3 regions of the Streptomyces sp. NPDC057271 genome follow, and region 1 is predicted to be linked to each of the others. Evidence: riboswitches for the same ligand, from Rfam matches in the RefSeq annotation. Region 1 holds a riboswitch; each other region holds the start of a gene.
The links. A riboswitch is a leader RNA that binds a small molecule or an ion and turns the genes downstream of it on or off. The one in region 1 is predicted to bind thiamine pyrophosphate.
Positions count from the first base shown of each region.

Region 2: linked by a shared signal. The riboswitch ahead of thiO (glycine oxidase ThiO) and the one ahead of thiC (phosphomethylpyrimidine synthase ThiC) in region 1 are both predicted to bind thiamine pyrophosphate.
Region 3: linked by a shared signal. The riboswitch ahead of ACFUJR_RS03330 (thiamine ABC transporter substrate binding subunit) and the one ahead of thiC (phosphomethylpyrimidine synthase ThiC) in region 1 are both predicted to bind thiamine pyrophosphate.

Region 1 covers NZ_JBHUYJ010000024.1:74,074-77,342, reverse strand. The annotation lists gene ACFUJR_RS14445 (SsgA family sporulation/cell division regulator) at 1-28, shown strand, start outside; gene ACFUJR_RS14440 (YibE/F family protein) at 111-1,472, opposite strand; TPP riboswitch at 1,544-1,690, shown strand; gene thiC (phosphomethylpyrimidine synthase ThiC) at 1,684-3,269, shown strand, end outside.
Region 2 covers NZ_JBHUYJ010000060.1:19,851-23,119, reverse strand. The annotation lists gene ACFUJR_RS24890 (thiazole synthase) at 1-336, opposite strand, end outside; gene thiS (sulfur carrier protein ThiS) at 342-590, opposite strand; gene thiO (glycine oxidase ThiO) at 587-1,753, opposite strand; TPP riboswitch at 1,751-1,863, opposite strand; gene ACFUJR_RS24875 (hypothetical protein) at 1,915-2,310, shown strand; gene ACFUJR_RS24870 (NAD(P)/FAD-dependent oxidoreductase) at 2,390-3,269, shown strand, end outside.
Region 3 covers NZ_JBHUYJ010000004.1:128,225-131,493, forward strand. The annotation lists gene ACFUJR_RS03320 (CsbD family protein) at 1-143, shown strand, start outside; gene rlmN (23S rRNA (adenine(2503)-C(2))-methyltransferase RlmN) at 253-1,359, shown strand; TPP riboswitch at 1,389-1,496, shown strand; gene ACFUJR_RS03330 (thiamine ABC transporter substrate binding subunit) at 1,584-2,663, shown strand; gene ACFUJR_RS03335 (ABC transporter permease) at 2,711-3,269, shown strand, end outside.

The DNA of each region.
Region 1 (3,269 bases):
GATCCTCGCGGAGGAGAACGCCGGCTGACCCGGCCGTCCCGGCCGCGCGGTCAGGTCGCCCCGGCTGACCCGGCTGAGCAGCCCGCCCCGGCCGCTACCCCGGCCGACCGTCATTTTGCGCGGCGGCGGCGACCACCCCTGGCCGCAGGCTTCCCCACGCCGCCCGGCCGGTCGGCGGAGACCACCAGGGCCGCGAGAGCGGTGGTGAGCGGGACCGAGGCGACCAGCCCGATCGATCCCACCAGCGTGCGGACGATCTCCTGCGCGACCAGTTCGCTGTTGGCCACCGTCCCCACGCTGCTCTGAGCGATGGAGAAGAGCAGCAGCAGGGGCAGGGCCGCACCGGCGTACGCCAGTACCAGCGTGTTCACCACGGACGCGATGTGGTCGCGGCCGATCCGGATCCCGGCCCGGTACAGCGCGCGCCGCCCCATGCGGGGATCGGCCTGGTGCAGCTCCCACACCGACGAGGTCTGCGTCACCGTCACATCGTCGAGGACACCGAGCGAACCGATGATGATGCCGGCCAGCAGCAGACCCGACATGTCGATTTCCGGGTAGAGACCGTGGATCAGGCCGGTGTAGTCGTCGGTGTTCCCGGTCAGTGACGCCCAGCTGACGAAGTACGAGCCGAGGAGACCGATCAGCAGCAGCGAGATCAGTGTCCCGAGGACCGCGACCGACGTACGGGCCGACAGGCCGTGGCACATGTAGAGAGCGATCAGCATGATCGCGCTCGACCCGACCACCGCGACCACCAGCGGATTCGAGCCCTCGAGAATCGCCGGCAGGATGAAGAAGGTCAGGATCAGGAAGCTCACCGCGAGCGAGATCAGCGCCATCACTCCGCGCATCCGGCCGACGAGCACGACCACGAGCGCGAAGATCAGGGCGAGGACCGTCAGCGGAACCTTCCGGTTCACATCCGTCACCGAGTACTGCAGATCGCGGGGGGCGTCCGGCGCGTACGCCACCACCACGCCCTGTCCCTCGTCCAGTTGGCGCGGCGCGTCGGGCTGCACGATCTCGGTGAAGGTACGGCCCTGGTCCGGACCGCTCGTGACCTCGATCGTCGCCTTCTCGCACTGCCCCTGCTGCGCGTTGACCGCCTCGCGCCCCTGGGGCGTCGAGACGTCCCCGGTCGGCGGTACCTGACCGGCGTTCACGTCCTGGCAGTCGACCTGCTCGACCGAGGTGACCTTGCCCTGGTAGGTCTGCCGGTCGAAGCCGACGCCGGTGCGTTCGTGCTCCGGGGCGCCGCCGGGCCATAGGACGACGAGCCCGACCACGACGGCCGTGGCGAACGGGATCAGGACGGCCGCGATGACTCTGCGTAGATGCCGGGAGACGGGCGCGGCGGGTCCATGGCTGTGGGTGTGGCCGTGCCCGTGACCGACGTCGCCAGGTCCGTGACCGACGTCGCCGTGTCCGTCGTGGCCGTCGGGTTCCGGGTTCTGCTGCGAGGAAGTCACCGACCGATCATCGCAAGAACGATGGGGGCCCACTGTTCAGCACGGCCGGGTTGACGCTAGCGTGGTGCCACCTTTGCACACGCGGGAGCTCGGAGCACCGGGCTGAGAGGGCGCTGATCACCGTACGCGCGTACCGATGTACGTACGGGAGGAGGCTGCGCCGACCGCCGAACCTGTTACCGGGTAATGCCGGCGTAGGGAGATCGGTCTCATGACCATTCAGGATGCACGCACGCCTGCCACCAGCGAGAACGCCGGCCTGGACGAGCGCAAGCCGGGCTGGCACAAGGGGTACGTCGAGGGCTCGCGCCCCGACCTCCGGGTGCCCGTCCGCCAGGTGCACCTCACCAACGGCAAGGACGTGACGCTGTACGACACGTCCGGTCCGTACACCGACCCCACCATCGACACCGACGTACGCCGCGGCCTTCCGCCGCTGCGCGAGAACTGGATCATCGCGCGGGGTGACACGGAGGAGTATGCCGGTCGCCCGGTCCGCCCCGAGGACGACGGCATCAAGCACACCTCGCCGCGCGGAGGCCTGAAGAACCTCGACGCGGTCTTCCCCGGCCGTCCCCGCCAGCCCCGCCGGGGCCGTGACGGCCAGGCCGTGACCCAGCTCGCGTACGCCCGCCGGGGCGAGATCACCCCGGAGATGGAGTACGTCGCGATCCGCGAGAACGTCTCCCCCGAGGTCGTACGGGAGGAGATCGCGGCAGGTCGGGCTGTCCTTCCGGTCAACGTCAACCACCCGGAGATCGAGCCGATGATCATCGGCAAGCGGTTCCTGGTGAAGGTCAACGCCAACATCGGCAACTCCGCCGTCACCTCCTCCATCGAGGAGGAGGTGGAGAAGATGACCTGGGCGACCAAGTGGGGCGCCGACACGGTCATGGACCTCTCCACCGGCCGCAACATCCACACCACGCGCGAGTGGGTGCTGCGCAACTCCCCCGTGCCGATCGGCACCGTGCCGCTCTACCAGGCGCTGGAGAAGGTCGACGGCAAGGCCGAGGAGCTGACCTGGGAGATCTACAAGGACACCGTCATCGAGCAGGCCGAGCAGGGCGTCGACTACATGACGGTCCACGCCGGCGTGCTGCTGCCGTACGTGCCGCTGACGGCCCGTCGCAAGACAGGCATCGTCTCGCGCGGCGGCTCGATCATGGCCGCCTGGTGCCTGGCGCACCACAAGGAGAACTTCCTCTACACGAACTTCGAGGAGCTCTGCGAGATCCTGGCGACGTACGACGTCACGTACTCGCTGGGCGACGGGCTGCGGCCCGGCTCCATCGCCGACGCCAACGACGAGGCGCAGTTCGCTGAACTGCGCACGCTCGGCGAGCTGAACACGATCGCCAAGCGCCACAACGTGCAGACGATGATCGAGGGCCCGGGCCACGTCCCGATGCACAAGATCAAGGAGAACATCGACCTCCAGCAGGAGATCTGCGAGGAGGCGCCGTTCTACACGCTCGGCCCGCTCACCACGGACGTCGCCCCGGCGTACGACCACATCACCTCGGGCATCGGCGCCGCGATGATCGCCTGGTGGGGTACGGCGATGCTCTGCTACGTCACGCCCAAGGAGCACCTGGGCCTGCCCAACCGCGATGACGTGAAGACCGGTGTCATCACGTACAAGATCGCGGCGCACGCGGCCGACCTGGCCAAGGGGCACCCGGGGGCGCAGGAGTGGGACGACGCGCTGTCGGACGCGCGGTTCGAGTTCCGCTGGGAGGACCAGTTCAACCTGGCGCTCGACCCGGACACCGCCCGCGAGTTCCACGACGAGAC
Region 2 (3,269 bases), on a different contig from region 1:
GGGGTCCGGCAGCAGGGTCCGCTCGTCGGCGATGACCTCCAGCTTGATCCAGTCGGTCCCGAGCGCCTCCCGGGCCAGACGGGCGGTGAGGACCGCCTCGCCCGCCGTGAAGCAGCCCGCGGTGTTCGGCAGGACACGGATCGAGAGCCGGTTCAGGACGGAGAGGACCGAGCCCTGGACGGTCGGGTCCAGACGGCGCATGGCGACCGTCGTCAGCTCCGTGCCGCTGACGGCCAGCGAGCGTTCGAGCACGTCCAGGCTGGGCGCCCCGCCGGTGCCCATGATCAGCCGTGAGGTGAGCTCCGTGCCGGCGAGGAGGAAGGTGTCGTCGGACATCGCGCTCAGCCTCCCTGTACGGCGGTGAGGATCTCGACCCGGTCGCCCTCGCCGAGGACGGTCGCGGACCACTGGCTGCGCGGCACGACCGTCTCGTTGACGGCCGCGGCCACACCCGACGGCGCGGCCGTCAGCGTCGCCACCAGGGTGTCGAGGGTCGTGGGCGCGGCGAGGACACGTGCCTCGCCGTTGACGGAGACGCTGGCCGAGGTGTTCGTCGACGTGTCGGTCGAGCTGTTCGTCGAGACGTTCATACGGGCTGCTCCTGACGTACGGGGGAGAAGCGGCGGGGAGTGAAGGGGCGGGCCTCGTCCGGAAGCACGCCCGTGGTGAGCAGCTCGGCCATGACGTCGCCGGTGACCGGCGTGAGCAGGACCCCGTTGCGGTAGTGCCCGGTGGCCAGCTGGAGGCCGGGCAGCGCGGTCGGGCCGAGCAGAGGCGCGTTGTCGGGGGAGGCGGGCCGCAGACCCGCCAGTGTCTCGGTGAGCGGCAGCTCGGTGAGGCCGGGTACGAGTTCGTGGGCGTCCCGGAGCAGCTCGTAGACCCCGCCCGCCGTCACGGTGGTGTCCCAGCCCAGCTCCTCGCTGGTGGCGCCGACCACCAGCTCCCCGTTCTCGCGGGGCACCAGGTAGACGTGGCTGCCGCGGACGACGGCGCGGACGGTCCGGGACAGGAACGGGGCGAGGGCACGCGGCACGGTGAGGCGCAGCACCTGGCCCTTGACGGGACGTACCGGCGGCAGGACGTCCCGCGGTACGCCCGCGAGCCGGCCGCTCAGGCTGCCCGCGGCCAGCACCACCTGGTCGGCCTCCAGGGGGGAGCCGTCCGCGAGCACCACGCCCGTGGCCCGGTCCCGTACCACCGTCAGCCGCTCGGCGAGATCCCGGTGGAAGACCACCCCGGCCCGCTCGCAGGCGGTGACCAGCGCGGCGGCGAGTCGGCGTGGGTCGACCTGGTGGTCGCCGTCGACCCTGAGCCCGCCGCGCACCCCCGGCGCCAGCATCGGCTCCAGGCGCCGGCAGTCGCGCCCGCTGAGCCACACCGACTCCAGGCCGCAACGGATCTGCAGGGCGTGCAGTTCGCGCAGATGCGCCCGGTCGTCGGCGTCGAGCGCGACGGCGAGCGTCCCGGATGCGCGGTAGCCGACGTCGTGCCCCGTGGCGTCCCGGAGTTCGGCGACGAACTCCGGATAGCGGCGCGCGGAGGCGAGGTTGAGGGCGAGCAGGGTCTCCTCGCCGTAGTGGAGTTCGGTGACGGCGGCCAGCATCCCGGCCGCCACCCGGGCGGCCCCGCCGCCCGGCCCGGGGTCCACGACCGTGGTGCTCAGCCCGCGCTGCGCGGCCCGCCAGGCCGTGACCAGGCCGATGATTCCGCCCCCGACGACGAGAACGTCAGGGGTACTGCGTGTACGCGACATGGGCGTCCAGCCCCTCCCTTCGCCGGCATGACCCGGATCAGGTTCGTACGGTCGGAGGCCGGCCAGCCTCCCTCTCAGCCCGGTGCGTCCGGGCTCCCGCGAGTGCTCTACGTTGACGGTCAGCGTAACCCCCGCCCCCGACGCCCAGTAAGGGAGCCTCCGTGCCCCTCCCTCCCGTCTCCCACCACCACCCTCGACCGACGGGCTCCGCCCCGGGCTCTCGATCCCTCGACGGACTCGTCCTCGTTCCCGTCGCCGACCAGGCCCCCGGTCAGGTCGGGACGCGTACCCGGTTCGTGTACCACGAGGAGGACGGCCGGATCTGGGCCGAGTACGCGGGTGGGGACGTGGTCCGCGGGAATCTCGTCGGCACGCGCGCGGGGGACCGGCTCGACTTCCGCTATGTGCAGTTGAAGCAGGACGGATCGACCTCTTCCGGGCATTGCGTCTCCACCGTCGTGGAGCTGCCCGACGGCCGCGTTCGGCTGGAGGAGAGCTGGGCATGGGAGTCCCAGGAGGGCTCCGGCACCAGTGTCGTGGAGCAGCAGTCTTCCTGACAGTCTGTCAGATACGTAAGGTGATCGGGTGAGCGAGCAGAAGCAGGCACAGCAGCGGGTCGTCGTCGTGGGCGCCGGGATGGCGGGGGTGCAGACCGCCGTCGCCCTGCGCGAGCAGGGCTTCACCGGTGCGGTCACCCTCATCGGGGCCGAGCCCCACCAGCCTTACGACCGCCCGCCCCTCTCCAAGGCGGTCCTCCTCGGCAAGGCCGAGGACTCGGCCTTCGACGTCGACTTCGAGGCGCTCTCCATCGACCTGCGTCTCGGCCTCGACGTGACCGGGCTGCGCGCCGACGCCCACGAGGTCGACACGGAGGCCGGGCCCGTCCCGTACGACGTGCTGGTCGTCGCCACCGGCGCCGAGCCCGTCACCCTGCCCGGCACCGAGGGTGTGCCCGGGGTCCATCTGCTCCGCACCCTCGACGACGCCGCCCGCCTCAAGCCCGTCCTGGAGCGGCGGCACGACATCGTGGTGGTGGGCGCCGGCTGGATCGGCGCCGAGTTCGCCACCGCCGCGCGCGAGGCGGGCTGCGCGGTCACCGTCGTCGAGGCCGCCGACCGCCCGCTCGCCGGCGCGCTGCCCGTCGAGGTCTCCGCCCCGATGACCCGCTGGTACGAGGAGAGCGGCGCCGAACTCCTGACCCACGCGCGCGTGGACCGGATCGAACCCGGCACGGTCCACCTGGCCGACGGCCGGCGGCTGCCCGCCGACGCGGTCGTCGTCGGCATCGGCGCCCGGCCCGCCACCCGCTGGCTCGCCGGCTCCGGCATCGCCCTCGACGCCGACGGCTCCGTCACCGCCGACGACCGGCTGCGCACCTCGCTGCCCGACGTGTACGCCGTCGGCGACTGCGCCTCGTTCCCCTCCGCCCGCTACGGCACCCGGCTCCTGGTCCACCACTGGGACAACGCGCTCCAGGGCCCCCGTACCGTCGCGGCCGACATCATCGGCGAGACCC
Region 3 (3,269 bases), on a different contig from region 1:
TCACCGGAAAGTTCACCGGCAACGAACGACGGGAGAGCGAGGGCAGGACCGACCAGGCGAAGGCCAAGTTCCGCGAGACGGTGAAGAGCGTCCGCGAACGCGCCGAGGGCATCAAGGACTCCCTCAAGCGCGACCACTCCTGACACGCTCCGACCTCAGGAGCCGGCCCCCGCGCCGCCTCCGGCGCGGTCCTGCCGGCCCGAGCGCCGCGGCCCCAGGTCACGCTCGCGCGTCTGCGACACTGGTACCACCATGCCCAAGCCCGGAGAACTCACTTTCGTCGCCCCCCGCGGAGCCAAGAAGCCGCCGCGGCACCTTGCCGACCTCACGCCCGCCGAGCGCAAGGAGGCCGTCGCCGCGATCGGCGAGAAGCCGTTCCGCGCCAAGCAGCTGTCCACTCACTACTTCGCGCGGTACGCCCACGATCCCGCCGAGTGGACCGACATTCCCGCCTCCTCCCGCGAGAAGCTGCAGGGGGAGCTGCTGCCCGACCTGATGTCCGTGGTCCGGCACATCTCGTGCGACGACGACACCACCCGTAAGACCCTGTGGAAGCTGCACGACGGCACGCTCGTCGAGTCCGTGCTCATGCGCTACCCCGACCGGGTCACCATGTGCATCTCCTCACAGGCCGGCTGCGGGATGAACTGCCCGTTCTGCGCCACCGGCCAGGCCGGGCTCGACCGGAACCTGTCGACCGCCGAGATCGTGCATCAGATCGTCGACGGGATGCGCGCCCTGCGCGACGGCGAGGTGCCCGGGGGACCGGCGCGGCTCAGCAACATCGTCTTCATGGGCATGGGCGAGCCGCTCGCCAACTACAAGCGGGTCGTCGGCGCGGTCCGCCGCCTCACCGACCCCGAGCCGGACGGGCTCGGTCTCTCGCAGCGCGGCATCACCGTCTCCACCGTCGGCCTCGTGCCCGCCATGCTGCGCTTCGCCGACGAGGGCTTCAAGTGCCGGCTCGCCGTCTCGCTCCACGCGCCCGACGACGAGCTGCGCGACACCCTCGTGCCCGTCAACACACGCTGGAAGGTCCGCGAGGTCCTCGACGCCGCCTGGGAGTACGCCGAGAAGTCCGGTCGCCGGATCTCCATCGAGTACGCCCTGATCCGTGACATCAACGACCAGGCATGGCGGGGCGACCTCCTCGGGCGGCTGCTCAAGGGCAAGAGGGTCCATGTGAACCTGATCCCGCTGAACCCGACGCCCGGGTCGAAGTGGACCGCGTCCCGGCCCGAGGACGAGAAGGCCTTCGTCGAGGCCATCGCCGCCCATGGTGTCCCCGTCACCGTCCGTGACACCCGCGGCCAGGAGATCGACGGTGCCTGTGGACAGCTCGCGGCGTCGGAGCGCTGACCTTGTAGTCTGTGCTCGAACACATCTCCATATTCCGACAGGGGAGCGCCACAGCGCTGAGAGTGCGGTCACCGGACCGCAGACCCTCTGAACCTTGCCCAGGTCATTCTGGGTAGGAAGTTCGGTCGCAACTCGAGCTGTTGCGCCCTGCCCACCTTCGGGTGGGCAGGGCCGCGTCTCTTCCTGGTCACACCCAGGAGGACTTTTCCGTGAACACCAAGAAGATGGTCGCCACCGGCGTGGCCGCCGCGCTGGGCGTCACCGCGCTCGCCGCGTGCGGCACCGAGGACGGCGGAGGCGCCGCGGGCAAGAGCGGTGAGCCCGCGCCGAAGACCGTGACCCTCGTGAGCCACGACTCCTTCAGCGCCTCCAAGGAGGTCCTGGCGGAGTTCACCGAGCAGACCGGCTTCACGGTCAAGGTCCTCAAGAGCGGCGACGCCGGCGTGGCCGTCAACAAGGAGATCCTGACCAAGGGCTCCCCGCAGGGCGACGTCTTCTTCGGCGTCGACAACACCCTGCTCTCCCGCGCGCTCGACAACGGCATCTTCGTGCCGTACGAGGCCAAGGGCCTGGACGCCGTCGCCGCCGAGGCGAAGATCGACAAGGAGCACCGGGTCACCCCGATCGACACCGGTGACATCTGCGTCAACTACGACAAGAAGTACTTCGCCGACAAGAAGCTCGCGCCCCCGCAGACCTTCGACGACCTGGCCAAGCCGGAGTACAAGGACCTGCTCGTGGTCGAGAACCCGGAGAGGTCCTCTCCCGGCCTCGGCTTCCTCCTCGGCACGGCCGCCCGGTACGGCGACGGGGGCTGGCAGGACTACTGGAAGAAGCTCAAGGCCAACGGCGTGAAGACCGTCGACAGCTGGGAGCTCGCCTACAACCAGGAGTTCTCCGGCTCGGCCGGCGGCCGGCAGGCCAAGGGAGACCGGCCGCTGGTCGTCTCCTACGCCTCCAGCCCGCCGGTCGAGGTCCTCTACTCCGAGCCGCAGCCGAAGGACGCGCCGACCGGCGTCTCCACCGGCACCTGCTTCCGGCAGATCGAGTTCGCCGGACTGCTGAACGGCGCGAAGAACCCCGAGGGCGGCAAGGCGCTCATCGACTTCCTGATCTCGAAGAAGTTCCAGGAGGACATGCCGCTGCAGATGTTCGTCAACCCGGTGACCGAGGGCGCCCGGCTGCCCGAGCTCTTCACCAAGCACGGCGTGGTCATCGACAAGCCGCAGACCATGGCGCCCGAGAAGATCGCCGAGAAGCGTGACCAGTGGATCCAGTCGTGGTCCTCGCTCGTCCTGAAGTAGTCCGTAAGCGGTCCGACCGCCGGGGAAGCGCGGCGCGGCTCGGCCTGATGGTCGTGCCCGTCGCCTTCTTCACCCTCTTCTTCGCCTGGCCCGTCGTCTCCATCGTCGAGCGGGGGCTGCGGTCCGACGGCGCCTGGCGGTTCGACCGGTTCGGCGAGACGCTCAGCCGGCCGGAGATCCTCGACGTCCTCTGGTTCACGCTCTGGCAGGCGCTCGCCTCCACCGCGCTGACCCTGCTGATCGCGCTGCCCGGCGCGTACGTCTTCGCGCGCTTCGACTTCCCCGGCAAGGGTCTGCTGCGCGCGGTCGTCACCGTGCCCTTCGTGATGCCGACCGTCATGGTCGGTACGGCCTTCCTGGCGCTCGTCGGCCGCGGCGGGCTCCTCGACGAGCTGTGGGGGGTGCGCCTGGACACCACCGTCTGGGCGATCCTCCTCGCGCACGTCTTCTTCAACTACGCCGTGGTCGTCAGGACCGTCGGCGGCCTGTGGGCGCAGCTCGACCCGCGTCAGGAGGAGGCCGCCCGCGTCCTCGGCGCCTCCCGGTTCACCGCCTGGCGGACCGTGACCCTGCCGGCGCTCGCCCCCGCCGTCGCCGCGGCCGCGC